Regions from separate parts of the Mesorhizobium sp. BR1-1-6 genome, predicted to be linked through region 2. Evidence: predicted binding sites of a transcription regulator. Region 2 holds the regulator's gene; the other holds the start of a gene.
The links. The regulator PhoB, encoded in region 2, activates phosphate uptake and scavenging genes when phosphate is short. The targets are predictions, from matches to a motif close to TGTCATNNANCTGTCAT.
Positions count from the first base shown of each region.

Region 1: a site for PhoB is predicted at 3,665-3,681, ahead of LB545_RS03540 (PhoX family protein). Genes of this name have one in related genera too.

Region 1 is NZ_JAIUHZ010000001.1:700,309-715,090, reverse strand. Features, by position in the region: gene LB545_RS03550 (phosphatidylglycerol lysyltransferase domain-containing protein) at 1-26, opposite strand, end outside; gene LB545_RS03545 (flavin-containing monooxygenase) at 358-1,539, shown strand; gene LB545_RS03540 (PhoX family protein) at 1,599-3,602, opposite strand; gene LB545_RS03535 (hypothetical protein) at 3,887-4,393, shown strand; gene LB545_RS03530 (response regulator) at 4,584-5,240, opposite strand; gene LB545_RS03525 (sensor histidine kinase) at 5,237-6,628, opposite strand; gene LB545_RS03520 (hypothetical protein) at 6,788-7,126, shown strand; gene LB545_RS03515 (phosphatase PAP2 family protein) at 7,158-7,859, shown strand; gene LB545_RS03510 (helix-turn-helix domain-containing protein) at 8,150-8,428, shown strand; gene LB545_RS03505 (SulP family inorganic anion transporter) at 8,495-10,228, shown strand; gene LB545_RS03500 (DNA-3-methyladenine glycosylase) at 10,269-10,874, opposite strand; gene LB545_RS03495 (CHAD domain-containing protein) at 11,109-12,047, opposite strand; gene LB545_RS03490 (CYTH domain-containing protein) at 12,044-12,517, opposite strand; gene LB545_RS03485 (CerR family C-terminal domain-containing protein) at 12,610-13,299, shown strand; gene LB545_RS03480 (HlyD family secretion protein) at 13,296-14,249, shown strand; gene LB545_RS03475 (ABC transporter ATP-binding protein) at 14,246-14,782, shown strand, end outside.
Region 2 is NZ_JAIUHZ010000001.1:53,244-68,025, forward strand. Features, by position in the region: gene LB545_RS00275 (response regulator) at 1-631, shown strand, start outside; gene LB545_RS00280 (DUF1328 domain-containing protein) at 815-979, shown strand; gene LB545_RS00285 (sensor histidine kinase) at 1,157-2,191, shown strand; gene LB545_RS00290 (hypothetical protein) at 2,321-2,491, shown strand; gene LB545_RS00295 (YMGG-like glycine zipper-containing protein) at 2,674-2,919, shown strand; gene LB545_RS00300 (CHASE domain-containing protein) at 3,123-4,745, opposite strand; gene LB545_RS00305 (ATP-binding cassette domain-containing protein) at 4,882-5,682, opposite strand; gene LB545_RS00310 (sugar ABC transporter permease) at 5,698-7,050, opposite strand; gene xylF (D-xylose ABC transporter substrate-binding protein) at 7,193-8,233, opposite strand; gene LB545_RS00320 (ROK family protein) at 8,493-9,734, shown strand; gene phoB (phosphate regulon transcriptional regulator PhoB) at 9,742-10,431, opposite strand; gene phoU (phosphate signaling complex protein PhoU) at 10,451-11,158, opposite strand; gene pstB (phosphate ABC transporter ATP-binding protein PstB) at 11,184-11,987, opposite strand; gene pstA (phosphate ABC transporter permease PstA) at 11,984-12,835, opposite strand; gene pstC (phosphate ABC transporter permease subunit PstC) at 12,839-13,828, opposite strand; gene pstS (phosphate ABC transporter substrate-binding protein PstS) at 13,894-14,782, opposite strand, start outside.

The sequences.
Region 1 (14,782 bases), 650 kb from region 2:
TCGAGATAGATCCGCAAGGAGGGCATGGGTCGAGATTCCGCGTGCATCTGCGGCGCGCACCCGGGTACGCTATACGCCGTGGCGCCTTGATTTTGCACAGGAAGCCGAAAAAAGCGTTTCGAGGACTTCGGATTCCTGTACCGGTAACAGAGATCCGCCAGCCCCCGGATCTCGAATCAATCACATTGCCGCGACCTGATTATCGCCGATCTCGCGTATATGCCATATAGGACGCAACCGCGGTGCGGCGCATGGCCTCGAAATCCGGGGCCGATCTGCTGTATGGATCATGCGCGGGAGGGCGTTCTGCCGGTGTCGGCGGAAGCGCCACAAGGGTGGAATGGGGTTCGTGAGCGAATGGCAGATACGACAATCAGACCGGCAGCGCACCAGACGGTAACCATCGAACCGGCGATCGTCATCGGCGCCGGCGCCGCCGGTCTCGCGGCAGCGCAGGCCTTGGTAAAGGCCGGCGTGGCGACGGCGATCCTGGAAAAGGAGAGCCGGCTGGCGGAGCCATGGCATCGGCGTCACCAGCAGCTGCGCCTCAATACTCACCGCGACCTTTCGGCACTTCCCGGCCTTGCCTATCCGAAGGGCACGCTCGCCTTCCCCCACAGAACCGCCGTCATCCGCTATCTGAACGATTTCAGCGAGGCGAACCGGCTGCCGGTGGAGCTCGGCGTCGCCGTCGAGGCGGTCCTGTTCCGGGGCGACCACTGGGCGATAGAAACCAGCGCCGGGAAGCGCCTGGCGCGCCACGTCGTGATCGCCACCGGCCGCGACAGACAGCCGTTCATCCCCGAATGGAAAGGAATGCGGGATTTCGCCGGCCGCATCATCCATTCGGCGGATTTCGGCGACGCGAAGGACTATGCCGGCAAGAAGGTGCTGGTCGTCGGCGCCGGCAATTCGGGTATAGACGCGCTCAACCACCTGGCCCAGGCAAGCACCGCCTCGCTGTGGCTGTCGGCCCGCAATGGTCCGTCGGTCCTGCCCAAGCGCATCGGCAAGATTGCCGTGCACCGGCTGTCGCCGCTGATGGCGCGGTTGCCTTTGCGGGTCGCCGATGCGGTGATCGCCTTGACGCAACGGCTGGTTTTCGGCGACCTGACGAAATTCGGCGTGCCGCCGGCACCGGTGGGCGGCGCCAGCCGCCTGACCACCGACTACACCGCGATCGCCGCCGACGAGGGCGCGATCGACGCCATCCGCTCGGGCAGGATCACCGTCGTGCCGGCGGTGCGGGAATTCACCCGCGACGGCGTCATCCTGGCCAATGGCAGCCTGATCGATCCCGACATCGTCATTGCCGCGACGGGATACCGCACCGGGCTTGAGCAGATGGTCGGCGATCTCGGCGTGCTCGACGGCAAGGGCGTTCCGCTGTTCAATGGCGGGGATGCCGATCCGAAACTGCCTGGCCTCTGGTTCACCGGCATGCGGCCGAGCATCCGCGGCTGCTTCGCCAACGCCGCCATCCAGGCCAAGGCGATCGCCGAGCGGATTGCCCGGCGGATCGCCAATTCCGGCCCCTGAACCGGGCTGGAGGTTCGTTTTACGCGTCGGACGGAACCCCACTTTCCTGGAATTGCCCTCTAAATCGCGATCTTGCCGCCGCCTTGCCTGGTAATGGCGACGACCGCCGGCCGCACCGGCATGTCCGGCTTGAAATCGGGCCAGCGCGTCGACGGATCCTCATAATAGGACGGGCGGCCGAACGCCTCCCAATCCTCGCCGCCGTCGCCTGGATGCTGGACGGCGACGAAGGCGGTCTGATCGTCGGGCGCAAACAGCGGCCCGCACATTTCAGCGCCGATCGGCACGCGGAAAAACAGTTTTGACGTCGCGCGCGCCGGCCCTTCGGTGTCGACCGCCCACAGGCCGTCGGTGCGGCCGGTGGTCTTCGGGCCCTGGCCGTCGGTGGCGACCCACAGGCGCCCGGCCGAATCGACCGCGCAATTGTCGGGCATGCCGAACCAGCCATTGGCCGTGGTGGCGGTGGAGAAGGTGGCGCCGACATCGGCAACCGCTGGATCGCCGCATTTCAGGAGCACCTCCCAATTGCCCCTGGTGCCGGCGAAATCGCCGCCATCCTCCGATATCTCGATGATATGGCCGAAGGCGTTATCGGCGCGCGGGTTGGCGGCGTCGACCTGATCGGCCTTGCGCTTGGAATTGTTGGTCAGCATGACATAGACCTTGCCGTTGATACGATTGGGCTGGATGTCCTCGGGACGGTCCATCTTGGTGGCGCCGAGCAGGTCGGCGGCACGCCGCGTCTCGATCAACACGTCGGCCTGGCCGGCAAAGCCGTTCTCAGGTGTCAGCGGACCCTGGCCGAAGACGATCGGCAGCCAGTCCACCGTACCGTCCGCGGCGAATTTGGCGACATGCAGCGTGCCGTCGTCGAGCAGGTTCATGTTGGCGGCGCGGTCGTCCGGATCGAAACGGCCCGCGGTGACGAATTTGTAGACGTACTCGAAGCGCTCGTCGTCGCCGAGATAGAAGACGACGCGGCCATCCTTGGCGATGATCGATTCGGCGCCTTCATGCTTAAAGCGGCCCATTGCGGTGCGCTTCCTCGGCGTGGATGTCGGATCGTTGACGTCGACCTCTACGATCCAGCCGAAACGGTTGGGCTCGTTCGGCTCCTTGGCGAGGTCGAAGCGATCGTAATGCGCGCCCCATTCATAGGCGCCTTCCGGAATGCCGAGGCGCTTGTAGTTGGCGGCTTCCTTATGGCCTTCCGGCAGTTCACCGGAGAAATAGCCATGGATGTTCTCCTCGGCCATGACATAGGTGCCCCAGGGCGTGACGCCGCCGGCGCAGTTGTTGAATGTGCCGATGACCTTGGTGCCGGATGGGTCGGCATTGGTCTTGACGCGGTCATGGCCGGCGACCGGGCCCGACAGCGCCATTTCGGTGTTGGAGGTGATGCGGCGGTTCAACTTGCCGTCGCGCACCACCTGCCACTTGCCGCCTTCCTTGCGGATCTCGACGATGGTGCCGCCATGTGCCGCCATCTCGACATCGACCTGCTCCTTCGAGAGCGGCGTGAGTTCGGCCGCCTTCTTGCCGTCCTTCTCGACTATCTTGACGATACCCGGGAACATCAGATGCGGATTGGTGTATTCGTGGTTGACGACCAGCAGGCCGTGCTCCGCGGAGCCATCGATCCCGATATAGCCGACATAGTCGTTGTTGTAGCCGAATTGTCTTGCCTGGGCCTCAGCCGACTGTCTGGCCGGGTCGAACTCCGGCGAATCGGCAAACAGCGGATCGCCCCAGCGCAACAGCACGTCGGCATCGTAGCCCGGCGCGACGTGGTGCTTGTCGTCGATACCGGCTTCGAGTTCATCGAACGAGAAAGCCGAACCCTCGGCGGCACGCGCATCGTCGGCGGCCACGAGCGCCAGCGGGCTGACGGTGGCGGCGATGGCCGAGACGGCCAGCGAGCACTTGAGGAAGGCGCGGCGGGAGAACCGCTCGGCAATGATTTCGCCCATGGTGCGGTTTTCGGTGGGGTTGGTCGCCGGACCGTCGTTTTCCTCAAGCAGGCTGGTGCGGAATCTGGCGTCGGGCGAACGATGGTCGGTCATGGGTCTGCCTCTGGCTGGATGGCTGGAGCGTGTCACGCGTTTCGACCCCTTATAGACGATCGGTCACACTTTCGTGACATTCGTGCACCCGCCAACTTGACCGCGAACCTCGCGCCACATCCGGTTTGAAACTCGGACCAAGGTCCTAAACCGATCAGGGCGAAGGTCCGGATTGCCGCGGCATCGGTCGTGGGCCACTTACACGAACACGCCATGTCGCCGATGATCGCGTACCTGCACGAGATGGCCTCTGAATTTTGCCGGCCCGATCAAGTGAGGGACTGATGCGCAGCTCGATCATGGCTCATTGTTGCTGGCTGGCCCTGAGAGCAGTGCCGGCACTGGCGCTGACCATAGCCCCCTATCACCTCGATTTTCACGGTTCCGCCGCAGGCATTGTCGCGTCCAGCGCCCAAGCCAAGCCTGGTGGGAACAGCGGTAGTGGCGGTAACGGCAATGGCGGCAATGGAAATAACGGCGGCAGCAACAATGGCAACGCCGGAGGCAACAATGGCAACGCTGGCGGCAACAATGGCAACGCTGGCGGCAACGGGAACAATGGCGGCGGCAACAACGGCAAGGGGAAGGGTGCCAACAGCTCCGGCAAGCATGTGAATGCAACAACCGGCGATCGTGTCGAAATAGGCGACAACAAGATCGTGGTGCAGCACCCTAACGGCTTCGGCGAAGAGATCGAGAAGGGTCGCTTCAAAATGACCGACGCTCTGGGCCGCACGATCGTCGAGCGCCCTGCGACGGCGGCGGATATAAGCCGCCTCAAGGGGTTGTAGAGCGGGCAATAGGCATCGCCCGCTTTACGTGTCACCTCCGCCGCCCCCCGGCGGAGGTGACCTTGTCGCTCCGGCCCCGTATAGGGGCCGTCTTTTTTGCCCTGGAGCGTTCCGCTGCTGCACCGCGCTTCAGGTTTTCATTTATGCGTGTCGTTATCCCAAACCGGGGATCCCTTGCGGCCGACCAGGATTAGCTGCCGGCCCGATCCCGCGCTTCGCGCATCAGCAGCGCCGCCTCGGTGCGATTGCGGACGTTGAGCTTGGACAGCACACCGGTCATGTGATGCTTGACCGTTTTTTCCTGCAGTGCCAGCCGCAGCGCCACTTCCTTGTTGCTCAGCCCTTCCGCCACCAGCTGCAGGATCTCGGCCTCGCGTCCGGTGAGCTGACGCAGGCGATCCGTCCTGCCGTTGGCCGGCTGCAGCGATTGCAGGTCCGAAAGCAGGCGAGCCGACAGGGTCGGCGACACATAGGTCTCGCCGGCCGCGACACCATGCAGGATTTCGGCCAGCATGCGCGAGCCGACCCCCTTCAGCACATAGCCGCGCACACCGGCGTTCAGCGCCCGCGCCACGTCGGCATTGGCCTCCGAGACCGTCAGCATGACGATCTTCTGTCCGGGATTGGCACCCAGTATGCCGGCCACCGACGCAAGGCCGTCACCCGGCATGCTGATGTCGAGCAGCAGTATGTCGGGCTGCAAAGTCGAGGCGATGCGTTCGGCATCCTGCGCCGTGGCGCCCTGGGCCACCATTTCGAAGCCGCCGATCTCCGACAGGCTGCGGGTAACGCCTTCGCGAAACAGCGGGTGGTCGTCGACAATGGCGACACGGATGGTACCGATCATGGTTGATCCTCGACGGCTAGCGTAATCATCAATCGTGTTCCCTGTGGCCCGGTCGTGGTCTCGAACTGGCCACCAATGCTTTCGATACGTTCCCTGATGCCGGCGAGCCCCAGGCCCTCGGCTCGCCTTGGGTCGAATCCAGGCCCGCCATCCGACACTTCAACGAAGAACTTGCCGCCTGTCATCCCGGCCTTCACCTCCTGATCCTTGCCCTGCCCATGACGATAAGCGTTGTTCAGCCCCTCCTGGACGAAGCGATAGATGCTGATCTTCTCCGAAGCGCCCAGTTCGGGCAACTGCCTGGATAGGGTCAGCGCCACGGAACTGCGGGTCCTGCGTTGATGCTCGTCGACGGCAAGACGCAGAATGTCGCCGGTCGCGGCCGTTTCTATCTGCGGCAGGACGAGGCCGTTGCAGATGCCGCGGATTTCACGCATCGCGTCGTCCAGCGCCATGCGGATCATGGCGATCTCGGCGTTACGGCTGTCGCTGGAGGCACCCTCGCCGGAAATGGCGGGGCTGTCCACACGCAGCGCCGCCAGCGCGACGAGCTGAGCCGGCCCGTCGTGAAGGTCGGCGCCGATGCGACGCAAGTATCGTTCATTGAGCGCCGTGGCACGGCGCGACGCCTGCTGGACGCGCAGGCGCAGCGCCCGGTTTTGCGAAACCAGCGCCTGCAGCTCGGAGACCTGACCCTGCAGAACGCCGCGCTGCTTGTCGATGGTGCGGCTGCCACGTATGACGATCCCCGACAACAGCAGCAGCGCCGTCAGCGTGGCGCCGGCCACGATCAGCCAGCTCGACAGCAAGGCGGAAGCCAGAGCCGCCTGGAAATCGTCGGCGATCTCGTAGAATTCGGTGACGGCGACCACCTCGCCCGACCAGGGTTCGCGGACTGGATTGTAGATTTCCAGCAGCGGCACGCCCGCGGCCCTCTCCTCCTTGTCGTCCTCGTCGCCTAGCTCGTTGAACTCGGCGACGACATTCCCGGCGAAGGCGGCACGCAGGTTGGCGCTCGGGCCGAACTGCCGGCCGATCAAGGCCGTGTCCTTCGAATACAGCACCGTGCCGTCCCGACGCCACAACTTGAAGGAAAACAGCCGTTTGCCGAGCGCGCCTTGGCCGAGGGTCTCGTCAAGCGCCCGTTTGACGGCGTCATCGAGCTGATGGTTCGTGCGCAGATCGGGGAGCAGCGGAGCGATCACACTGTCGACATAAAGGGCAGTCGTGGCCGCCGAATTGTGGAGCACGCTTTCGCGGATTTGCGCGGTGACCCAGAAGCCGACCACCAGCATCACCGCAAGCAGCCCGAAGCCGCCGGCAATGATGAACTGCAGCGCCAGCGTAAGCCCGTTCCAGCGCCGCGACAAGGTTTCGAGAAATCGCACGCCACGCTCCTCGCCCCCACCCGCAGGGGCAGGGTAGTGGCCGCGACTTTGGCGCTTCGGTCCTGCCGACACAAGAGCCTGGTCCCACGGCAGCTGCTTGACGTCCCGACGCGCTTGCGAAACAAGGCACGGACGACCGGCATCAATATCGAGGGCAGGGTGAGTTTTTCGGGGTTACTTCAGCTCGGTCTTTCGACCGTGATCTTTCTGCTGGCGGCGGCGGCCGCCAAGCAATGGGGGATGGCGCCCAGCCTGGGCAAGATCGTGCTGACGCTTGCGCTCTATTCGCTGGGCAACCTGATCATGCTGCGGCTGATTCGCGAGTTCGGCATGTCGGTGTCGTTCAGCCTGTCGGCCGTCATCCAGCTGGTATCGGTCAATCTGGTGGCCCTGATATTCTTCGGCGAGCGCATCAATACGCTGCAAGCGGCCGGCATCGTGCTGGCGATTGCCGCCGTGGCGCTGATCACGCTCGGGCCCTATGTGCAAGGGCGATGACCGGCAAACCATGGTTGCGAAACGAGGTCCGATGAGAACTGCGGCAAAGGCTCTGCTGAGCCGGGTCGAATTCCCGGTGCTGCTGGCCGGCCTTGTCGTCGCCGCCGGCCTGTGGGGCTTCGTGGAGTTGATGGAGGTGGCACGGGCCACCACGCCGCACGCCTTCGACGCTGAAATCATGCTTGCCTTCCGCCAGGCCGGCCAACCCGGTATCCCGATCGGCCCGCCATGGATGGAAGGGGCGATGCGCGACATCACCAGCCTCGGCAGCACCAGCGTGCTGGTGCTGATCACGGCGGCGACGATCATCTATCTGCTGTTGATCCGCAGGCCCGGGACCGCGCTTCTCATCTTCGTCGCCGTGGCGGGCGGCCAGATGCTGTCGAGCCTGCTGAAGCTCGGCGTCGACCGGCCGCGGCCGGAGCTCGTCTCGCATCTGGTCAACGAGACCTCGCTTTCCTTCCCGAGCGGCCACGCGATGCTTTCGGCGGTGACCTATCTCACATTGGGCTCGCTTGCGGCGCGCTTCCTGCAGGGCCGGACGACGAAGATCTATGTTCTGGCGCTCGCCGTGCTGACGACGGTGCTGGTCGGCATCAGCCGCATCTATCTCGGCGTCCACTGGCCGTCGGACGTGCTGGCCGGCTGGTGCGCGGGCTTTGCCTGGGCCATGCTGTGCTGGTTGGCGGCAAGGGTCCTGCAACGGCGCAGGGTGGTGCGTGACGACGTCTGACGACGCTCGACCGGGAAGCGGTCAGATCAGCCGGTTGATCAAGTGTCCGCAGCCCGTTAGCAGAAGGACCACCGATACCAGGCATGCCGATGTCGTCAATGTCTTGAAAATGGTCAACCACGTTATCCCCTGCCCCAGATGGAACACCATAGCTCTCAATGCTCGGAAAGTATCCGAAAAATGCTCGATAGCGATGATGATCAAGGCTCAAGCGTGCATGCTGATGCTTGAAACATCATAATGATCGTATTATACATCATATCCGCAGACTCAGACGGGGATCCCGGCCGATGATCACTGCCGCGCAGATGCGCGCCGCGAGGGCGCTGGCCGGCATCGATCAGAAGACGCTCGCCGAGCGCGCCGGCGTTTCGCTTCCCACCATCCAGCGCATGGAAGCGAGCGACGGCGTGGTCAGGGGTGTGGTCGATACGCTGATGAAGGTCATCCAGGCCCTCGACGAGGCCGGGGTGGAGCTGATCGGCGAGAATCAACCCAGTGAGCGCGGCGGCCGGGGCGTGCGCCTCAAGCCTGCCGTGCCGCCCAATCCGAAAGCTGAGCCGGCATAAGTCGCGACGGCGACCGCCGACAGTCCTGCCGACGATCCCGCCGCCTTTCAGGTGCGGAAGCAGTCCATGGACGAGATCGGGCAGACACTCAACGAAACCGCGCGCAAACCGACCCATGGGCCGGCAAAGCCGACTTTTTCCGAACTGTTCACACCGAAACTGGTGACGGTCTGGCGCGAAGGCTACAGGCTCGAACATCTCAGGGCCGATGCCATTGCCGGGCTGACCGTCGCCATCGTCGCCTTGCCGCTGTCGATGGCAATCGCCATCGCATCAGGGGTGACGCCGGAGCGCGGGCTCTACACATCGATCATCGGCGGCTTCATCATCTCGGCGTTCGGCGGCAGCCGTTTCCAGATCGGTGGCCCCGCGGGCGCCTTCATCGTGCTGGTGGCGGCGACGGTCGCGCGGGTCGGCGTGGACGGGCTGTTGCTGGCGACGATGATGGCCGGCATCTTCCTCATCGCCATCGGCTATCTGCGGCTCGGCACCTACATAAAGTTCATTCCCTATCCGGTGACGGTCGGCTTTACCGCCGGTATCGCCGTCATCATCTTCTCGGGCCAGATCGTCGAACTGTTCGGGCTGAAGCTCGCCGGCAAGGAGCCAGGCCCGCTGGTGCCGAAGCTGACGGCGATCGGCGAGGCGGCCGGCACGATCAATCTCGCGGCGACCTTCGTGGCGGTGCTGACAATCGCAACCATCGCTTTCCTGAAGCGCTGGCGGCCGAAATGGCCGGCGATGTTGATCGCCATCGGTCTGGCGTCGCTCGCGGTGGCGCTGTTTGCGCTGCCGGCCGAGACGATCGGCACGCGCTTTGGCGGGATCCCGCGCAGCCTGCAATGGCCGGCGCTTCCCCCCGTCAGCCTCGACAGGATGATCGACGTGCTGCCGGACGCCATCGCCTTCGCGTTGCTGGGCGCCATCGAATCCTTGCTGTCGGCCGTCGTCGCCGACGGCATGACCGGCCGCCGGCACCGTTCCAACTGCGAACTGGTGGCGCAAGGCTTCGCCAACATCGCCTCGGCCCTGTTCGGCGGCATCTGCACCACCGGCACCATTGCCCGTACCGCCACCAATGTGCGGGCCGGCGCGCACGGGCCGGTTTCGGGCATGATCCACTCCATGATCCTGCTCGTCCTGATGCTGGCGGCAGCGCCGCTCGCCAGCTACATCCCGCTCTCCGCCCTCGCCGGCGTGCTGGCGGTGGTGTGCTGGAACATGTTCGAGAAGCAGGCTTTCGCCACGCTGCTGCGCGCCTCGCGCGGCGATGCGCTGGTGCTGATGGCCACCTTCCTGATCGTGGTCTTCCGCGACTTGACCGAAGGCATCGTCGTCGGATTCGCGCTGGGCTCGATCCTGTTCATCGACCGCATGGCGAAATCCATCGCCGTCGAGGCCGACCAGACGCTGGTGCCTGAGGACGTCGCCGACCGCGAGAGCGTCTATGATTCCAGGGACGCGACCGACGCCGACACCGTCGTCTACCGCATCTCCGGCGCATTCTTCTTCGGCGCCGCTTCGACCGTCGGCGCGGTGCTCGACCGCATCGCCGACCAGCGCAAGAACTTCATCCTCGACTGCTCGGCGGTGCCGTTCTTCGATTCGACCGCGGCCAATGTCATCGAGGGTGCGGCGCACAAGGCCAGGCGCGCCGGCGTGCGCTTTGTCATATCTGGCGCTTCGCCGCAGACAAGACGCACGCTGATCAACCACGGCCTCAAGCGCCCGCTGGTGACCTACGCCGCCTCGATCCGGGCAGCGCAGGCGCAGTTGGAGGGAAAAAGGGCAGCGCAGTAGCTTGCATTCTTCTTCCTTTCAACGCGCCGGGAAGCACCTCTCATGGGTTGAGCGATCGTGAACCGCTGACAAACGGACTTCCCCGGACGTAAAATCGCAGCAGGCGGTCGGCATCCTTCGAAATGCCGATCCGAACGCTCTGCCCGATTTCGCCGGGGTCGCGGCCATCGCTTGCAAGCCATAGAGGGCCTTCCCGGCAAAGATCGAGCCCGTCGAGCGAACGGTCGATCCGCAACGCCATGGCGAGCCTTCCCGGTCCTCGCGCCAGGTCACGCAGGCGCTCGATGCCGCGATTGAGCTGCATGATCGGAATGCCGTCGAGCGGCTCCAGTGCCCTGATCAGGACGCCGGTTCCGATGCCGGGCATCTCGCTCGAGACATTCAGCATGTATGAGATGCCGTAGGCGAGATAGACATAGGCATGCCCGCGCTCGAGGAACAGCGAGCGGTTGCGCGGGGTCATTCCCCGGTAGCCGTGCCCGGCAGCATCGCCGGCGACATACGCCTCGGTCTCGACGATGCGGCCGCTGGCAATGCCTTCGGGCAATTCCCGGACCACGATCTTGCCGATGAGATAGCGCGCGAGAGCGGCCGTATCGTGCGGCAGTTCCGAGCGGGCGAGCGGGCGGCGGACGACCATCCTCATGGCGGCTGGTTTTAGATCCGCCCGGCCCATGTGGCAAAGACTCTCGTGAGTCCGCTCGGGATATCTGGCTTCTCAATCGAGCTTCAGCGCCGCGACTTCGCCCTCGTTCATCAGGGGGGCATAGAGGATCGACTTGCCGTCGGTGCGGATGCCGGTGCGCGAATGGAGGGCCAGCCCCTGCCCGCGAGCCATCCAAGGCGAATGACCGCATGACCGGCGATTAATGCCCTCGCGTCACCTCGCCGCCAATTCCTCCGCGGGCGGAGCGCCGGCAAGATCGTCGCGCGCCTTGCGGGCCAGCTTCTTCGTCGAGCGCCTGGGACTGTCGCCGAACAGTTCGGCCGCCTCGGCAAGGCAGGATTTCCTCAGGCTCTTTTCGGAATGCTTCAGGAGTTTGCCAAGGAGTTTCGTATCCCCGGGCGGTCCAAGCGGCTCGCCGCCGGCCTCCAGCATCGCCCGCATGACGAAGACGTCGTGCAGTTCGCCGAGTTGCTCTGCGAGCTTGTCGACCGCCTTGCGACGAGCCTTGATTGGCGTCGGCCACAGGCGGCCGAGCAGCGACAGATGCATGCTGTGGGTCTTGGCCGCCTTGCGCAGGTCGTGGAAATCCTCGGCCCCGCCGCTCGAGGCCGCCTTGTCCAGTGCTTTGCGCGCGCGCCGCAATGTGGCGCGGGCGCCCTCGGCCAGAATGTCGGCGGCCCGCTCCGGCTGGTCCGGCAAGGACAGGCTGTCGACGCGTTCGAGGCCCTCCTGGCAGGCGGCGATGGCAGCTTTTATGGCCGCATCGAGACCGGCGCCGGCATGAAGCGCGTGCTGGCGCATCACCAGGCGATCGCGGGCGGGGCCGAGGCCGTGACCGGCGCTTTGCCCCGGAAAGGCGTCGGCCAGGCGGTCGATCGTCTCGATCAAGGCGGTCGCCTCGCGCGGTCCGGCGAGCAGTGCCGAGACCTGCTTGTAGCACTCGTTCTCCGTACGGCAGAATGTTTCGTCACCGGAACGAACGAGGTGTAACAAGGCGCGCACGCTCTTCAGTCGTTTGCGGGATTTGTGCAGTCCCTGCTCCGGCCTGTCATGCGCCGTGTCGAGATGAGCAAGCGCCTTGCCGATTTCCTCGGCCAGGATACGCCTGACCTCGCCGGTCAGCGGCAGGCGCGGATCGATGCGAAAGCTCATGCGGCGATCTCCGGAATCCCCCCGAGGGCGAGCGACGCGTTGTAGAATTTCTGTTCGCCAGTCACTTCGCGGCCGAGCCAGTCTGGCAGCATTTCGTCCGGGACATCGTCCGGTGTCTCGAGTTCGGCCATCACAAGCCCCGCCAGCGCGCCGCCGAAGACATCGACTTCGTAGAGATAGCCGCCATGCCTAACATGGTGACGTGTCTTCTCGATGACACGCCCGATGGCGAAGCCGAGCATCTCCACGGCGTCGGCCAGCGGAATGGGATATTCGAATTCGTCGCGCTCGCGCGCCTTGCTGCCGAATTTGAGCGTCAACCTGGCCGAGGCGCCGTCACTGATGCGCACGCGCACCGTGCGTCCCGGCGCGGCGGCGAGATAGAACTGGAGGATGCGGATGTCCGCCTCGACCAGATCCCGCCATGCCGTGCCGGAGACCAGGAACTTGCGCTCGACTTCCTTGCCCATGGCCGCGCACTAAAGCCCGCGCGGGCCGGCATGGCAAGCCATGTCCGGGATCGGATTTGACTTTAATCAATCGATTGATTAAAGTCTGCCGCATGATCAAGCCGCCCGAAGCCCGAACTCCTCGCCGCGAGCCGCCCGCCGCGGAGATGACGCGTGAAGCCCTGGTCCGCGCGGCGCTCAAGCTGTTCGGACGACAAGGCTTCGACGGCACCTCCACGCGCGAGATCGCGGCGGAGGCCAAGGCCAATATCGGTTCCATTGCCTATCACTTCGGCAGCAAGGAGGGGCTGCGCCTCGCCGCCGCCGACCATATCGTGGACACCATACAATCGGTCGCCGGCCAGGCACTCGGCGAGGCGGGGGCGCCGGCAATCGCGAACCCCGAGACGGCGCGCGCGCAGCTGTTCGCGGCGCTGGAGCGGATGGTGGCATTCGTCGTGGCGCAGCCGCAGGCCGGTGAGATCGTGCAGTTCGTGCTGCGCGAGCTCTCGCACCCGACCGCGGCGCTCGACCGCATCTATGACGGCGTGTTCGAGCCGACGCATCGGCGCCTGTGCCTGCTTTGGGAACAGGCGACCGGCGAGGCGGCCGAGAGCGAGGCGACCCGGCTCACCGTGTTCACGCTGATCGGACAGGTCATCTATTTCCGCATCGGCCGCGAGGCGGTCATGCGCCGCATGGGCTGGCGCGAGATCGGCGCCGCCGAGGCCGCCAAGGTGGCGGCCGTCACATCGGACAACCTCGGCGCCATACTGGCCGCCCGTAAGGGATCGAGACGATGAGCTTTCTTTGTTCGCTGCCGCTTGCCGCTCAACTCTTCGGCGCCTGCGCACCGGCTTCGCCGCTGGCCGTCGGCTATGTCGAAGGCGACTATGTGCTGCTGGCGCCGATCGAGGTGGCGCAGGTCGAGACCGTCGCGGTCAAGCGCGGCGATCGCGTCACATCGGGCACCACGATCGTGACGCTGGAAAACGCCGACGCGAAAATCGCGGTCGCACAGGCCACGGCAAGTCTCGCCCAGGCGCGGGCGCAGCTTGCCGATCTGCAGGTAGGCAAGCGGCCGGAAGAAATCGCCGCCCTCAAGGCCCAGGTCGACATGGCCAAGGCGCAGGCTGACGATGCCAGACGCAAATACGACCGCGCTGCCGACCTCTTCAAGCGCGGCACCGGCACGCAGGCCGACTACGACACCGCCTCGGCCACGCTGGAGACGGCCAACGCGCAGGTCGGACAGGCGCAGGCCAATCTCGCCGCGGGCGGCCTGCCGGCGCGTCCCGAGACGATCAAGGCCGCCGAAAGTCAGGTCAAGCAGGCACAGGCCGCGCTCGACCAAGCGGCGTGGCGGCTATCCAAGCGCACCCTGGCGGCCCCTTCTCCGGGCCGCGTCAGCGACGTCATTCGCAATCCGGGCGACACCGCAGGTCCGACCGCGCCCGTCATCTCCGTGCTGCCCGACGGCGCGGTGAAGCTCAGCGTCTATATACCGGAAGCCGCCTTCTCCTCGGTCAAGGTCGGCACCTTGCTCCGCGTCCATTGCGACGGCTGCGGCCCGGATGTGAAGGCGCGCGTCAGCTATGTCTCGCCCGATCCGGAATTCACCCCGCCGGTGATCTATTCGCTGGAGAACCGGCAGAAGCTGGTCTACCTCGTCGAGGCGCGGCCGGAGGGCAGCGCCGGCGCCTTGCAGCCGGGCCAGATCGTCGACGTCGAGCTGGCGGTTTCAGGGAAATGAACGTCATCGACGTGCACGGCCTGGTCAAGCGCTTCGGCGACAAGACCGTCGTCGACCATGTCACGATGACGGTGGCGGAAGGCGAGATCGTCGGCTTCCTCGGCCCCAACGGCTCGGGCAAGACCACCACCATCCGCATCATGTGCGGCCTGCTGACCCCGGACGAGGGCGAAGGCACGGTGCTGGGTTTCGACATCCTCACCGACAGCCTGCGCATCAAGCGCGAGGTCGGCTACATGACGCAGAAATTCTCGTTCTACGAGGATCTGACGATCGGCGAGAACCTCGAATTCGTGGCGCGGCTCTACCGGTTGAAGCCGGTCGAGGAGCATGTCGCCAGGACCTTGGAGGAACTCGGCCTGACGACACGCCGCAACCAGCTCGCCGGGACGCTGTCGGGCGGCTGGAAGCAGCGGCTGGCGCTGGCCGCTTGCATCATGCACAAGCCCAAGCTGCTTCTGCTCGACGAGCCGACGGCCGGCGTCGACCCCAAGGCGCGGCGCGAGTTCTGGGACGAGATCCACCGGCTGGCG
Region 2 (14,782 bases):
GCTGTACAAGGTCTTCGCCAAACTGTTCACGTCCGTCGCCATCCGCGTTCCACAAGAACAGGCGCAATCGGCATGGGAACAGCGCGCCGCGGCCAATCTCAATGCGATCGCGCCGCTTCCCCGCCAGGCCTTCCTTCTGGTGGCCGTCGAGGGTTTCAGCGAGGATGAGGCGGCCGAAATTCTTGGCGTCGGCGAACAGGAATTCTCAGAACTGCTTGCCCAGGCGAGCAACGAGATTTCCCGCCAGGTGGCGACCGACGTGCTGATCATCGAGGATGAACCGCTGATCGCCATGGATATAGAGGAGATGGTCGAGAGCCTGGGCCATCGGGTCGTCGGCACCGCCCGCACCCATGCCGAAGCGGTGACGATGTTCGGCAAGACGCGGCCGAAGATGGTGCTCGCGGACATCCAACTCGCCGACGGCAGTTCGGGCATTGAGGCGGTGAACGAGATTCTGTCGTCGACTTCCGTGCCGGTGATCTTCATCACCGCCTTTCCCGAGCGTCTCCTGACCGGCGAGCGGCCCGAACCGGCTTTCCTGGTGACGAAGCCGTTCAACCCGGACATGGTCAAGGCGTTGATCAGCCAGGCTCTGTTCTTCGACCGGCAGGCGAAAGCAGCCGCATAGCCATGCGCAACTGAAGTCGCAAACGCGCGCAAAAGCAGGGCGCGACCAGCCGGAAGGTTCCGCTGGCCGCGCCTTGCTTTTCCGCGCCACGATGGTGCGCGGGGGGATCGTCTTTTTCGGCAAAAAGTGGAACAAACCGCATCCACCCACGTTTTTCTCACATAGTTGGAAGGAGATGGAACCATGCTTTACTGGGCGCTCGTATTTCTCGTCGTGGCAATCATCGCCGGCGCGCTTGGTTTCGGCGGCATTGCCGGTACATCTGCCGGGATAGCGCAGATATTGTTCTTCATCTTTCTCGCTTTCCTCATCATTTCGCTTCTCGCCGGCCTGTTCAGACGGGCCTGAGGGTTATCAGGCGAACACTGGAAGCCGCACCCCTCAAACGGTTTCCAGCCACCGCCGGGTGGTGTCCCACAAGGACGCCGCCCGGCGGACCGCTTTTGGGCGTCTGGTTCCCGTAAAACCTGCCTTGGAACCCATTGGACGGTGAGCCGTTCAGCCTGAGTTGGGTGAACAGGTCGGATGCGTTCCAGGGCTCGAGATACCAAGAAGAACGAGCGGGGGGACGAGGTCATCGCCCTGCATCCCGCCGAAAGCGGCATGCAACTTGGCCGGGCGCTTCTCCACGCACTCCACAATGCCGGCATTTCCGTCCTCTACCAGGACCGCGACATGAAAACGGTCTGGGCGCGGAACATGCGTGCGCCCTGGGCCGCCGACAGCAGCGAGGGCGACGGCATCCTGCCGCCGGCACAGGCCGACCGCATTGGCGCTGCCAAGCGCAACGTCGTCGCAAGCGGCGATCCGCAGCGCCTCGAGATCGGCGTCCCGATGGAGGACGGCATGCGCTGGTTTCAGGTCTGGATCGACGCCGACCATGGCGAGGCCGGCGACGTGCAAGGTGTCGTCACCACCATGGTCGAGACGACCGAGCAGCGACGCCGCGAACAGACGCTGACGACGCTGTTGCGCGAAGTCACGCACCGCTCGAAGAATTTGCTGGCAATCATCCAGAGCATCGCCACCCAGACGGGACGCTATTCCGACAGCATCGGCGATTTCCTGACCCGCTTTCGCGGCCGGCTCCAGTCGCTGGCCTCCTCCCAGGATTTGGTAACCTCCTCCAACTGGCGCGGTGCTGCCCTTCGCGAACTCGTCGCCGGTCAGGTCGGCCGCTACGGGACGGACGCGTCGCACAGCCTTCGCTTCCGCGGCGCAAATCCTTACCTCAACCCCAACGCCGCGCTGCATATCGGCCTTGCGATGCATGAACTGGCCGTCAACTCGGTCAGCTATGGCGCCCTGTCGCGGCCGGAGGGCTTCGTCGAAGTGACCGCCGTCCTCGACACCGCCGCCGATGGCGGCATTGCCCTGTCGCTGACCTGGGCCGAAACCATAGGAACCGACAGCAACCAAGAGGGCAAAAAGCGCTTCGGCAGCGTCGCACTGGAACGCGTAGTGCCCTCTTCCCTGAACGGAACGGCGCGCCTCGAGATCGCGGATGGTCGCCTCGAATACCATCTCGTTGTTCCGCACGGCAATTTCGAGACGGAGTAGGCGACCGCCATTTTTTAACCGGCTGTTCACCATAGAAGCAGATGCTGTTTTTGCCAGATACCGATGGAACTGCCGAGCCGACGAGCATGCTTTCGAGGGCTTTGCCGCAGCATAGTGGGGAGGAGCGCCTTGACGGTCGCCGATATCAACAGACTCGAGCATGCCGCTCGCATTTCGATGGGCGAAATCCAGGATCCCGAGACATCCACGGCATCGCCGGTTGCTCATGGCATCCTGCCCATCGTCGCTCCGGCGTTGGCCGCGGCAATTGTCCTGATCGCCCTGTCCCAGCTGGCCTGATCCCGCCCCCACGTTCGCGCGCGCACATCGCTCGGGTTTTTCGGCGGCCGAGGCATCGGAAAGCTGCGCCCAGAAAAAGACTCTCTTCACCAACAATAAATTGGAGCAGCAAAGGTCGTTTTTTCATGCTAAGTGACGGCTGGAGCTTATTAAAGTGAGGACACGAAGTGAGGAGTGACCCTATGCGGAAAATTCTTATTGCCATGGCTGCCGTGGTCGCCGTCAGCGGCTGTACCTCGACCGAGCAGGATGTCGTCGGCGGCGGCTTGATCGGCGCCGGCGTGGGCGGCTTGGTCGGCGGCGGCAAGGGCGCGCTGATCGGCGCGGCCGTCGGTGCCGGCTCCGGCCTGCTGGTCCGCAACCTGCGCAATGGATACTGCCAGTATCGCGATCATCGGGGTCGCATCTACACGGCTCGCTGCAACTAAGGCAATTCGGGCGGGAAAAGCGCGGAGCGGTTTTCCCGCCGGAATTGCGAGCAAGGAGCGGATCGGCGATCTATCAGACGCTGAACCGCTCCGAGCAACTTGAATCGCGCGCTGTCGGGCTCATTCGCGAACCCGGCAGCGGTGCGGCAATTTATTGGCCGCCGCGTGAAGCCTGGAGCGATTCCGCCAAGGCCCGATGGCATTCACGCCGGCAGCGGAATCCTGATTTCCACATTCAATCCGTCATCGCGATAATCGCGGTGGATCGTGCCACGCAGCTCACGCGTGACATTGAGGTCGATCAATTTGGTGCCGAAGCCGGTCGTGGCCGGCGCGTCGACCTTCTTCTGCCCGGTTTCCTGCCAGCTCAGAGCCAAGACCCGGTCACGCCCGCGCCCTTCGACCGACCATTCGATCCTGAGGGCGCCGACCGTATTGCCGGCCTCGCCATATTTCAGCGCATTCGTTGCCAGTTCGTGGAAGGTGAGGCCCAGTGCCTGCGTCGTGGTTTCGTCAAGCAGCACCTCCGGCCCGGACAAAAGCTCTTCCGGCAGCTCCTTTCCGAACACTTGGCCAAGCTCGATGCGCAGGAGATCGCCGAGATCCGCCTTCTGCCAGCGCGAGCGCGTCAGCATGTCCTGGGACGCGGCCATTGCCTGTAGCCGGGCCGAGAAAGATGCCGAGAACTCATTGACGTCGCTGGCACGTGACGCGGTCTGGCGCGCGATCGCCAGCACTCGCGTGATCGAATTCTTGATGCGATGCTTCATCTCCTGCAGCATCAAATCCTTTTCGAGCAGGCTCTTTTCCGTCGTCTCATGCAGCAGCGATGCTGCCTCGTAGGCTCGCTCCTGATAGCGCGCGACGAGCGCGATGGCGCCGGCCAGCAGCAGCCCGAACAGGCCGAGCATGACCGGGATGGCCCGTGACGATGGCTGCGAGAAGGCGCTTGTCGGCCTGAACTGCACGGTCCACGGCCGGCCCGCCACGCTGATCTTGCGGGTGACCAGCAGCCTGTCGCCAAAGCCCGAGACGGGCGGTGTCTCCGACCGGAACAGCAGATGATCCGGATCGACGCCGCCATCGTAGATTTCGGTGTTGACGGGCAGCAGCGGCGCACGGCTGAGCGCGATCTGGAACAGCTCCCTGGCCCGGAAGGCCGCGTAGAGAAAGCCTACCGTCGAGGACCGCGATGCGTTTATGGCATCAGGTGCGGTCTCGACGTTGAGCCGCACGAAGACGAGAAAGCCGGTGAAGGTCTGCGCCGCGCCCGTGCCCTGGCCGAGTTGCACCAGCCCGCTCGCGTGCTGCTGGTCATCTGCCATTGCCTTCTCGATTGCCGCGCGCCGCACGGGCTCGGTGAACATGTCATAGCCGATGCTGGCCTTATTGGACGGGTCGAGCGGCTCGAACAGCACAACGGGCGTCCGCCATGGCTGGGTGGTGTCCGGATAGATCGCACGCCTGGTGCCCTGGTCATGCAGCATGTCGCGCTCGACCGTCGCCTCGTCGCCTGCTTTCACCAGCCGGAGAAAGCCGATGCCGCGCAGGCCGGCGAAATTGGTATCGACATTGAGGGCATTGAAGAACGCTTTGAACTCGCTCTGCGAGATGTCGCCATTGCGGGCGTCGAACAAGGCTTGCGACGAGCGCAGCAGCGACAGCTGCAGGTCGATCCGGCTCTCGATACGGTTGAGCGCATCGTCCGCGGTCGCGTCGAACTTGATGCGAGCCGCCTCTTGCGTCGCGAAATAGGCGAACCCCGCCATTGTCATGCTGATCAGCGCAACGGCAACGAAAGCGACGATTGGAAAAAGCTTCTTCAACGGATAATGCGGCCTATCAGCATGTGAGCCCTTTATGGGCAAGTCGCCCGGTCAACACAATGGCAAGGCCAAGCCATCCCGCCGGCTGGCATATCACCTGATCGGCAGATCGGTAACGGGCTCAGGCCAGCAGGCTTCAGGCAGCGATCTTCAACGCGCCTGGTCCGGGAATGGCGCCAGGCGGACATTTGCCCAGGATGATCATGCCCAGCACCTCGTCCTGGGTCACATCGGTGGTGCGGGCAGTGCCGACGACCTGGCCGTTTTTCATGACGCACACCCGGTCGGCCAGTTCGAATACGTCGTGAATGTCATGGCTGATCAGGAAGATGCCGATGCCGTCGGACTTGAGCTGCCTGACCAGTTCCCCGACCTGGGCCGTTTCCTGCGGTCCAAGTGCTGCCGTCGGCTCGTCCATGATCAGGATGCGGGCGTTGAACAGGATCGCGCGTGCGATCGCCACCGACTGCCGCTGTCCGCCCGACAGCTTGATCACCGGCTCCTTGAAGCGCTGGAAGCGGGGATTGAGCCTGCCCATCACCTTGCGCGCCTCGGCCTCCATGGCGACATCATCGAGCGTGCCCCAGGCGGTCCTCAGCTCGCGGCCGAGGAACAGGTTGGCGGCGGCGTCGACATTGTCGGCGAGCGCCAGGGTCTGGTAGATCGTCTCGATGCCGTATTTCTTGGCATCGCGCGGGTTGGAGATCGAAGCCTCTTCGCCGTTGACGAAGATTTGGCCCGCGTCACGCTTGTAGGCGCCCGACAGGATCTTGATCAGTGTCGACTTGCCGGCGCCGTTATGGCCGAGCAGGGCCACGACCTCGCCGGGGAAAAGATCGATCGAGGCATCGTCGACGGCGCGAATGCCGCCGAACGCGATTGAGATGTTGCGCATGTCGACCAGCGGGTTGCCGGCGGGAGCGATCCTCTCAGCCATGATTGTCCTCCTCCCTCAAACGCGTTTGCGATAGACGGTGTCGAGCCACACCGCGATGACCAGCACGGCGCCGACGACGATGCTCTGCAGCGGCGAGTCGACGCCAAGCAGCACCATGCCGGATTGCAGCGACTGCATCAAAAGCGCGCCCAGCATGGCGCCGATGATTGTTCCCGAACCGCCGGCGAGCGATGTGCCGCCGATGACGGCCGCCGCGATCACCAGCAATTCATCGAGCGTTCCGAGCACGTTGGTGGCCGAGTTCTGCCGGGCTGACGAGATCGCGGCGGCGATCGTGGCCAGCACGCCCATGATCATGAACACTTTCATCGTGATCCAGCGTGTATTGATGCCGGCGAGGTTGGCTGCTTCCGGATTGCCGCCAATGGCAAAGACATAGCGACCAAAACGGGTGCGTTTGGTGATGAAGGTCATGACCAGCCCGACGGCGATGGCCATCAGCACCGGTATGGCGATGCCGTGGGCGATGAACAGGCCGCCCTCGGGCACGGTTATGTTGTTGGCGGCTGCATATCTGTTCACGATGCCGACTGGCCACGGATAGGAATTGGCCAGCCAAACCGCGCCCATGATGACGGCGCAGGTCAGCACGCCGATCAGCGTCTCGGCCCAGATCGGACGCAGCGGGAAACGGAAGCGCTTGCGCTGTACCCGCCCGTTGAACAGCGCAAGCACCACCGCAAGGCAGGCGGCGATACCGACCACCCAGCTCCAGGTCGCGCCGATCGATCCGGCCGGGCCGCCGCCCATCAGCTGGAACGTCGCGTTGAGCGGCGCCACCGTCTGGCCGCTGGTAACCCACCATGCCGCACCGCGCCAGACCAGAAGCCCGCCCAGCGTCACGATAAAGGCCGGCACTTCGAGATAGGCGATGACAAAGCCCTGGAAGGCGCCGATCAACAGACCGAGCACCAGGCCGATGACCAGCGCCAGCACCCAGATCCATGGGTTGCCAAGCTCAAGCCCGACGAAGCGCACTAGGAAATGCACCTGGGCGAAGCCCATGACCATGCCGATCAACCCTTCGGCGGAACCGACGGACAGATCGATATTGCGCATGACGATGACCAGCACCATGCCGCAGGCCATGATGGCGACGGCCGAGGTCTGCACCGACAGGTTCCACAGATTGCGCGGCGTGAGAAAGGTACGGCTGTCGAAATCGAGCGGATTGACGCCGAGACGCAGGCTGGACAAGACATGCAACCCGATCCAGATCAGCAGCAGCGCGCCGATCATGCCGAGCATGCGCGTGTCGATCTCGGTCGCCTTAAGGAACCGGGCGACGGCGCCGAGTTCCGACGCACGCGCGGTGTCGGCCTGCGGGTTGGACGTCGTATCGGTCATGATTTTCTCCCACCGGCCTGCCCGTCCGATGCGGGATGACGGAAGCCAGCCTAGAAGTTACCCGCCCGGGGCGGAAAAACAAATTTTCTTGAAAAAACGCCGCGGCTTGGCAGCCGCGGCGTTCATCGCATGAAATGGAGGATCAGTTGCAGGCCGCTACGCTGCCCGCCGCGACGCCGGCACAGACCTCGTCTTTCTTGATCCAGCCGGCGTCGATGACGACGTTGAGATTGTCCTTGGTGATCGCAACCGGGGTCAGGAACAGCGATTTGACGGTGTTCCCACCGGGCGTTGTGAAGTCCTTGACGCCGGCGATATCGGTCATCTTCTTGCCGTCGGCCAGCTGCGAGGCGATCTCGGCGGCATTCTTGCCGAGTTCACGCGCGTCCTTCCACACCGACACGGTCTGCGTGCCGAGCGCGATGCGGTTCAGCGCCGCGTGGTCGCCGTCCTGGCCCGAGACCGGAACGGTACCGGCCAGGCCTTGAGCCGTCAGCGCCGCGACGACGCCGCCGGCAGTGCCGTCATTGGCCGCGACCACCGCGTCGACCTTGTTGTCGTTGGCGGTCAGGAACTGCTCCATGTTCTTCTGCGCGTTGGCCGGCAGCCAGCCATCCGTATAGGCTTCGCCGACATTCTTGATCTTGCCGCTGTCGATGGCGTCCTTGAGCACTTCCATGGAGCCCGAGAACAGGAAATCGGCATTCGGATCGGCACCCGAGCCCTTGATGAAGACGTAGTTGCCTTCCGGCTTCACCTTGAACACTTCGCGGGCCTGCATGCGGCCGACTTCCTTGTTGTCGAAGGTGAGATAGAAGACGTCCTTGTTCTCGATCAGGCGGTCATAGCCGACGACCGGAATGCCTTCGTCGAGCGCCTTCTGCACCGCCGGGCCGATGGCGGAGGCGTCCTGCGCCAGGATGATCAGCGAATTGGCGCCCTGGGAGATCAGGCTCTCGACGTCGGTGAGCTGCTTGCCGGGATTGGACTGGGCGTCGGCGGAAATATACTTGTCGCCGGCGGCTTCGATCGCCTTCTTCATGGCGGCCTCGTCGGTCTTCCAGCGCTCTTCCTGGAAGTTCGACCAGGAAACGCCGATGACCTTGTCCTTCGCCTGCGCGACCGACGCGAGCGTCAGCGACATGGCGACACCCGCCAGGATGGCGGCTGTGAATCTCTTCATCTTAATCCTCCCTGCGCCGCGTATGGCGCGACCAAACAGGCCCGTAGGCCGGCACAAAGGCTCTATTTTTTCGAGCCTCGAAAAAACACTGGTCCATCGTCGGAACACTGTCAACGTCGATTCTGATGTATTTTGATGTCCTCGTGAATTTTTTTCGAGCTCCGGAATAAATAATGACAGCCAAGGCCGGTTCTGCCAGTATTTGACGGTCGTCGGGATCCTGGGGAGAGAACGCGGCGACGGGGAGGATGCGAGAAACATGTCGGTCGGAATCCGCCACGATGATTTGCGCCGACGCAACCGGGCGATGGTGATCGCGGCCGTGCGCCGTGCCGGGCAGCCCTCGCGCACCGAGATTGCCGCGACCACCGGGCTCAGCCATTCCACCATATCGGCGATCTCCTCCGACCTGATTGGCGAAGGCATCCTGGCGCAGAGCAAGCCGAGCGAGGCCGGTGCGCTGAAACGCGGCCGGCCGCAGGTCGGCCTCAGCCTCAACCCTGAAGCCGCGGCGGTGATGACCGTTGTGCTGTCGCTGAATTTCCTCTCCGTCGCAGTCATCGACTATGCCGGCCAGGTGATATCTGAGGAGCAGCGCCGGCTGGACACGCTGACCCTGTCGCGCGAGGCGCTGATCGGCGAATGCGTGGCCATCGTCAGGCGGCGGTTCGAGGATCCCGACCTCGACGTCGGCAGCATCGCCCGTATCGCGCTGGCGATCCAGGGCATCACCGACACGGATGCGCGCGCCATGCTGTGGTCGCCGATCACGCCGCAGACCGACATCGCCTTCGCCGACATACTGGAGGCCGAGTTCGGCATTCCCGCCACCATGGAGAACGATTGCAACATGATGGCGGTGGCGCTGCGCTGGCGCGATCCCCAGCGCTACCGCGACGACTTCATCGCCATACTTTTGTCGCACGGCATCGGCATGGGCTTGGTGCTGAAGGGTGAACTGTTCACCGGCACCCATTCATCCGGAGGCGAGTTCGGCCACATGATCCATCGCCCCGGCGGGGCGCTCTGCCGCTGCGGGCGGCGCGGCTGCGTCGAGGCCTATGCCGGCAACTATGCCATTTGGCGCAACGCGAGGCAGCTTGGCGAGGACACCCAGCCCGTCGACGTCAGCGACGCCGACATGCGCACCCTGGCGGCCTCGGCGCGCGAAAAGGACGGGCCGGAGCGCGAAGCCTACCGCAAGGCCGGCGAGGCGCTGGGTTACGGCCTTGGCAGCCTGTTCGCCCTGATCGATCCGGCGCCGGTCGCCATGGTCGGCGTCAGCGCCGCCGCCTTCGACCTGATCGAGCCGGCTCTGCGCGAGGCCATTGCCCAGACCGCCGGCGGCCAGCACTCGAAATCGATTTCCTTCGACACCGAGCCGAACGAACTGCCGCTGATCCGCGAGGGCTGCGCCATGCGCGCGCTAACCTTCGTCGACCAGGAAATTTTCGCGCCGGGGGCACAGGCGAAATCAGGCATAGGCGAGAACGTTGCGTGACATATCCCTAGTCTTCGCGGATCGCGTACCCCGCGCCCCGAATGGTGCGGATCACGTCAGGCATGCGGCCGTTGTTGACCGCCTTGCGCAGCCGGCCGACATGCACGTCCACGGTGCGCTCGTCGATATAGATCGTTTCGCCCCAGACATTGTCGAGCAGTTGGCTGCGCGAGAACACGCGGCCGGGATGTCGCATCATGAATTCGAGCAGGCGGAACTCGGTCGGCCCGAGCCGGATCTCGCTTTTCTTGCGGTAGACCCGGTGCGATTCACGGTCGAGCACGATGTCGCCGACCTTGAGCACGCTGGACAGAACTTCGGGCTTGGCGCGGCGCAGCAGCGCCTTGACGCGTGCCATGAATTCCGGCGTTGAGAACGGCTTGACCAGATAGTCGTCGGCGCCGGTGGAGAGACCGCGCACCCGGTCGCTTTCCTCGCCGCGCGCCGTCAGCATGATGATCGGCAGCCGCTCAGTCTCGGGCCGCATGCGGAGACGGCGGCAGAGCTCGATGCCGGACACCGCCGGCACCATCCAGTCGAGCACAAGAAGGTCAGGGACATTCTCCTGCAAGCGGATCTCGGCTTCGTCGCCGCGCGTCACCACCTCTACCTGATAACCCTCCGATTCCAGATTGTAACGGAGCAGCACACCCAGCGGCTCCTCGTCCTCCACCACCATGATGCGTGGCGCGATCATCGACTGGTCACCCCTGCCGTCAAGCCGCTGGCGCCGACATCGCCGTCTCGTCCTGCTTCGGGCGATTGGCGGGCAATTGCGTGCCGGTCAGCACATAATAGGCATTTTCGGCAATGTTGGTCACGTGATCGCCGATGCGCTCGAGATTCTTGGCGCAGAACAAAAGATGCGTGCAGGCGGTGATGTTGCGCGGATCCTCCATCATGTAGGTCAGCAGCTCGCGGAAGACCGACGTGTATTTGACGTCGATGCGTTCATCGTCGGCGCGCAGCTTCGCAAGTGCCGCGGCATCGCGCGCCGCATACTCCTCGATCACGCCTTGCACCTGGATCAGCACAAGCTGCGCCATGGCGTCGATGGAGTGCGACAGGTCGCGCGGCGTGGCGGCAAGGCCGACGGTGCCGACGCGCTTGGCGATGTTCTTGGCGAGATCGCCGATGCGTTCGAGATCGCCCGCCATGCGGATCGAGCCGACGACATGGCGCAGATCGTCCGCCATGGGCTGCCGCTTGGCGATCAGGGTGATGGCGCGGTCGTCGAGTTCGCGCTGGCGCGCGTCCATGATGGCGTCGTCGGAGACGACGCGCTGGGCGAGCGCGTTGTCGGAATTCAGGAGCGCCTTGGTGGCGCCGCCGACCATCGATGAGGCGAGATCGCCCATGTCGCGGATCAGCCTGCTGATCTGTCCGAGATCTTCGTCAAAGGCTGCGACTGTGTGTTCGGCCATGATCTTGGTCCTCGTATGCCTGGGATCAGCCGAAGCGGCCGGTGATATAGTCCTGCGTGCGCTTCTCGCGGGGCGATGTGAAGATCTTCTCGGTGCGGTCGAACTCGACCAACTCGCCCAGATACATGAACGCGGTCTGCTTCGACACGCGCGCCGCCTGCTGCATGTTGTGGGTGACGATGACGATCGTATAGTCGGCCTGCAGCTCATCGATCAGCTCCTCGATCTTGGCGGTCGACAGCGGATCGAGCGCCGAGGCAGGCTCGTCGAGCAGGATGACCTCCGGCTTCACCGCCACCGTGCGGGCGATGCAGAGGCGCTGCTGCTGGCCGCCCGAAAGGCTGAGGCCGCTGGCGTTGAGCTTGTCCTTGACCTCGCTCCACAGTGCCGCGCGCTTCAGCGCCTGCTCGACACGGCCGTCCATCTCCGCCTTGCTGAGCTTCTCATAGAGCCTGACGCCGAAGGCGATGTTCTCGTAGATCGACATCGGGAACGGCGTCGGCTTCTGGAACACCATGCCGATCTTGGTCCTGAGCAGGTTGAGGTCCTGCGAGCGGTCGAGGATATTCTGGCCGTCGAGCAGCACCTGGCCCTCGGCGCTCTGCCTCGGGTAGAGCTCGTAGATGCGGTTGAAGACGCGCAGCAGCGTCGACTTCCCGCAGCCCGAAGGCCCGATGAAGGCGGTGACGCTGCGCTCGGGCAGCGACAGGCTGATATCCTTCAGCGCCTTCGACTGGCCATAGTAGAAATTGAGATTCTTGACCTCGATCTTGGCTTTCTCGACCGCGACTTCGGGCGTGTTCAATTCGGTGGACAACATCGGTTTCATCTGTCCTCTCTGCGTCCGGTAAGGCTGCGGGCGAAGATGCTCAGCCCGAGAACCGTAAGGGTGATTATGAGTGCGCCGGTCCACGCCAGCTGCTGCCATTCCTCGTAGGGGCTGAGAGCGAACTGGAAGATGGTGACGGGCAGGCTGGCCATCGGCGCATTGAGATTACTCGACCAGAACTGGTTGTTGAGTGCCGTGAAGAGCAGCGGCGCCGTCTCGCCGGAAATGCGGGCGATGGCCAGCAATATGCCGGTGACGATGCCCGACAGCGCCGCACGGTAGGCGACCGAGCGGATGACCACCCAGCGCGGCGCGCCGATCGCGGCGCCGGCCTCGCGCAGGGCGTTCGGCACCAGGTTGAGCATGTCCTCCGTGGTGCGAACGACGACCGGGATGACCAGGATGGCCAGTGCGACGGCACCGGCAATCGCCGAGAAATGTCCCATCGGCCGCACCAGCAGCTCGTAGACGAACAGGCCGACGATGATCGAGGGTGCCGACAGCAGGATGTCGTTGATGAAGCGCACGACGGTGGTGAGGCGCGAGAAGCGGCCATATTCGGCCATGTAGGTCCCAGCGAGGACACCGATCGGCGTGCCGACGATGACGGCGATGACTGTCATCATGATACTGCCGTAGATGGCATTGAGCAGGCCGCCGGCATCGCCGGGCGGCGGTGTCATTTCGGTGAACACAGAGAGCGAAACACCCGACAGGCCCTTATAGAGCAGTGCGCCGAGGATCAGCGCCAGCCAGGCCAGGCCGATGCCCGCCGCCGCGACGCATAGCGTCATCATCACGGCATTCCTGCGCTTGCGTCGATTGTGAAGCGATGTGGCCGTCGACATCGGTCAGGCTCCCGTGCGGCTGTCCATGCGCAGCAGCATGTAGCGCGCAAGGGCAAGGATCAGGAAAGTGATGACGAACAGGATCAGGCCGAGCGCCACCAGCGAAGACGTATAGAGATCGCCGTCGGCTTCGGTGAACTCGTTGGCGATGGTCGCCGAGATCGTCGTGCCGGGCGCGAACAGCGAGGCGCTGATGCGGTGGGCGTTGCCGATGACGAAGGTTACCGCCATGGTTTCGCCGAGCGCGCGGCCGAGGCCGAGCATGACGCCGCCCATGATGCCGACGCGGGTATAGGGGATGACGACGCGGCGCGTGACCTCCCAGGTCGTGCAGCCGATGCCGTAGGCCGATTCCTTCAGCACCGCCGGCACCGTGTCGAAGACATCCTTGGTGATCGAGGTGATGAAGGGCAGGACCATGATGGCAAGGATCAGCGCCGAGGTCAGAAGGCCGATGCCGTAGGGCGGGCCGGCAAACAGGCTGGAGAGTCCCGGCACGTCGTGGAAAAGCTTGATGATGAAGGGCTGCACCGTCGTCTGCAGGAACGGCGCGAACACGAACAGGCCCCAGATGCCGTAGATGATGGAGGGTATGCCGGCAAGCAGCTCGACGGCGATGCCGATGGGGCGCCGGAGTGGCCGCGGGCAGAGTTCGGTAAGGAAGATGGCGATGCCGATGCCGATGGGAACGGCGATCAGGATGGCGATGGCGGCGGTGACGATGGTTCCGTAGATCGGGGCCAGCGCTCCGAAATTCTCGGTGACCGGGTTCCACGATTCGGTCGTCAGGAAGGAGAACCCGAATTTCGACAGCGCTTCCCACGAGCCGGCAAACAGCGAAATCGCCACGCCGCCGAGGATGAGCAGGACGAGGATGGCGGAAAAGCGTGTCGCCGTCCGGAAAATCGTATCGGTGAGCGCGAAGCGTCGGACCGTCGCTTCCCTGGCCCGCATGGCGGCCGACGATGGCATGGCTTCGGAGACGGCGGTCATCTGGCCCTCGCGTTTCAAGGAAGACAGGGAGGGCGCCGTGAAGCGCCCTCCTCGTTCAGCAGGGATTACATGGCGGAATAGAGCGGCTTGCCGTCTTCGCCGACGATGTCCTTGGCCCACATGTCCTCGACGCTCTTGACGACCGCGTCGGGGATCGGAACGTAGTCCAGCGCCCCGGCCATGTCGTCGCCCTTGGCGTAGGACCAGGCGAAGAACTTGAGCGCTTCACCGGTCGCCGCCACGTCGCCGGGCTTCTTGTAGACCAGGATCCAGGTCGCCGACGTCATCGGCCAGGATTCGGCGCCCGGCTGGTTGGCCAGGATGACGCCGTAACCAGGCTGCGAGCTCCAGTCGGCATTGGCCGCCGCCGCCGAGAACGCCGCCGCCGTCGGCTCGACCTTCTTGCCGTCCTTGTTGATCATGTCGGCATAGGTCAACTTGTTCTGCTTGGCGTAGGCGTATTCGACATAGCCGATCGAGCCACCGGTCTGCGAGACGTTGTTGGCGACGCCTTCATTGCCCTTGGCGCCGATGCCAACCGGCCATTCGAGCGCGGTGTTGACGCCGACCTTCGACTTCCAGTCGGCGCTGACGTCGGCCAGGTAGTAGCTGAAGTTGAACGTGGTGCCCGAACCGTCGGAGCGATGCACGACGGCGATCGCCTGGTCGGGAAGCTTGACGTCGGGATTGAGCTTGGCGATCGCCGCGTCATTCCAGTTGGTGATCTTGCCGACGAAGATATCGGCCAGCGTCGGGCCGTCGAGCACCAGTTCGCCCGGCTTGATGCCTTCGAGATTGACGACCGGAACGATGCCGCCCATCACCATCGGGAACTGTGCAAGTCCGGTGGATTCGAGATCCTCGCCCTTCAGCGGCGCATCGGAAGCGCCGAAGGTGACGGTCTTGGCTTTGATCTGCTTGATGCCGCCGCCCGAGCCGATCGACTGGTAGTTG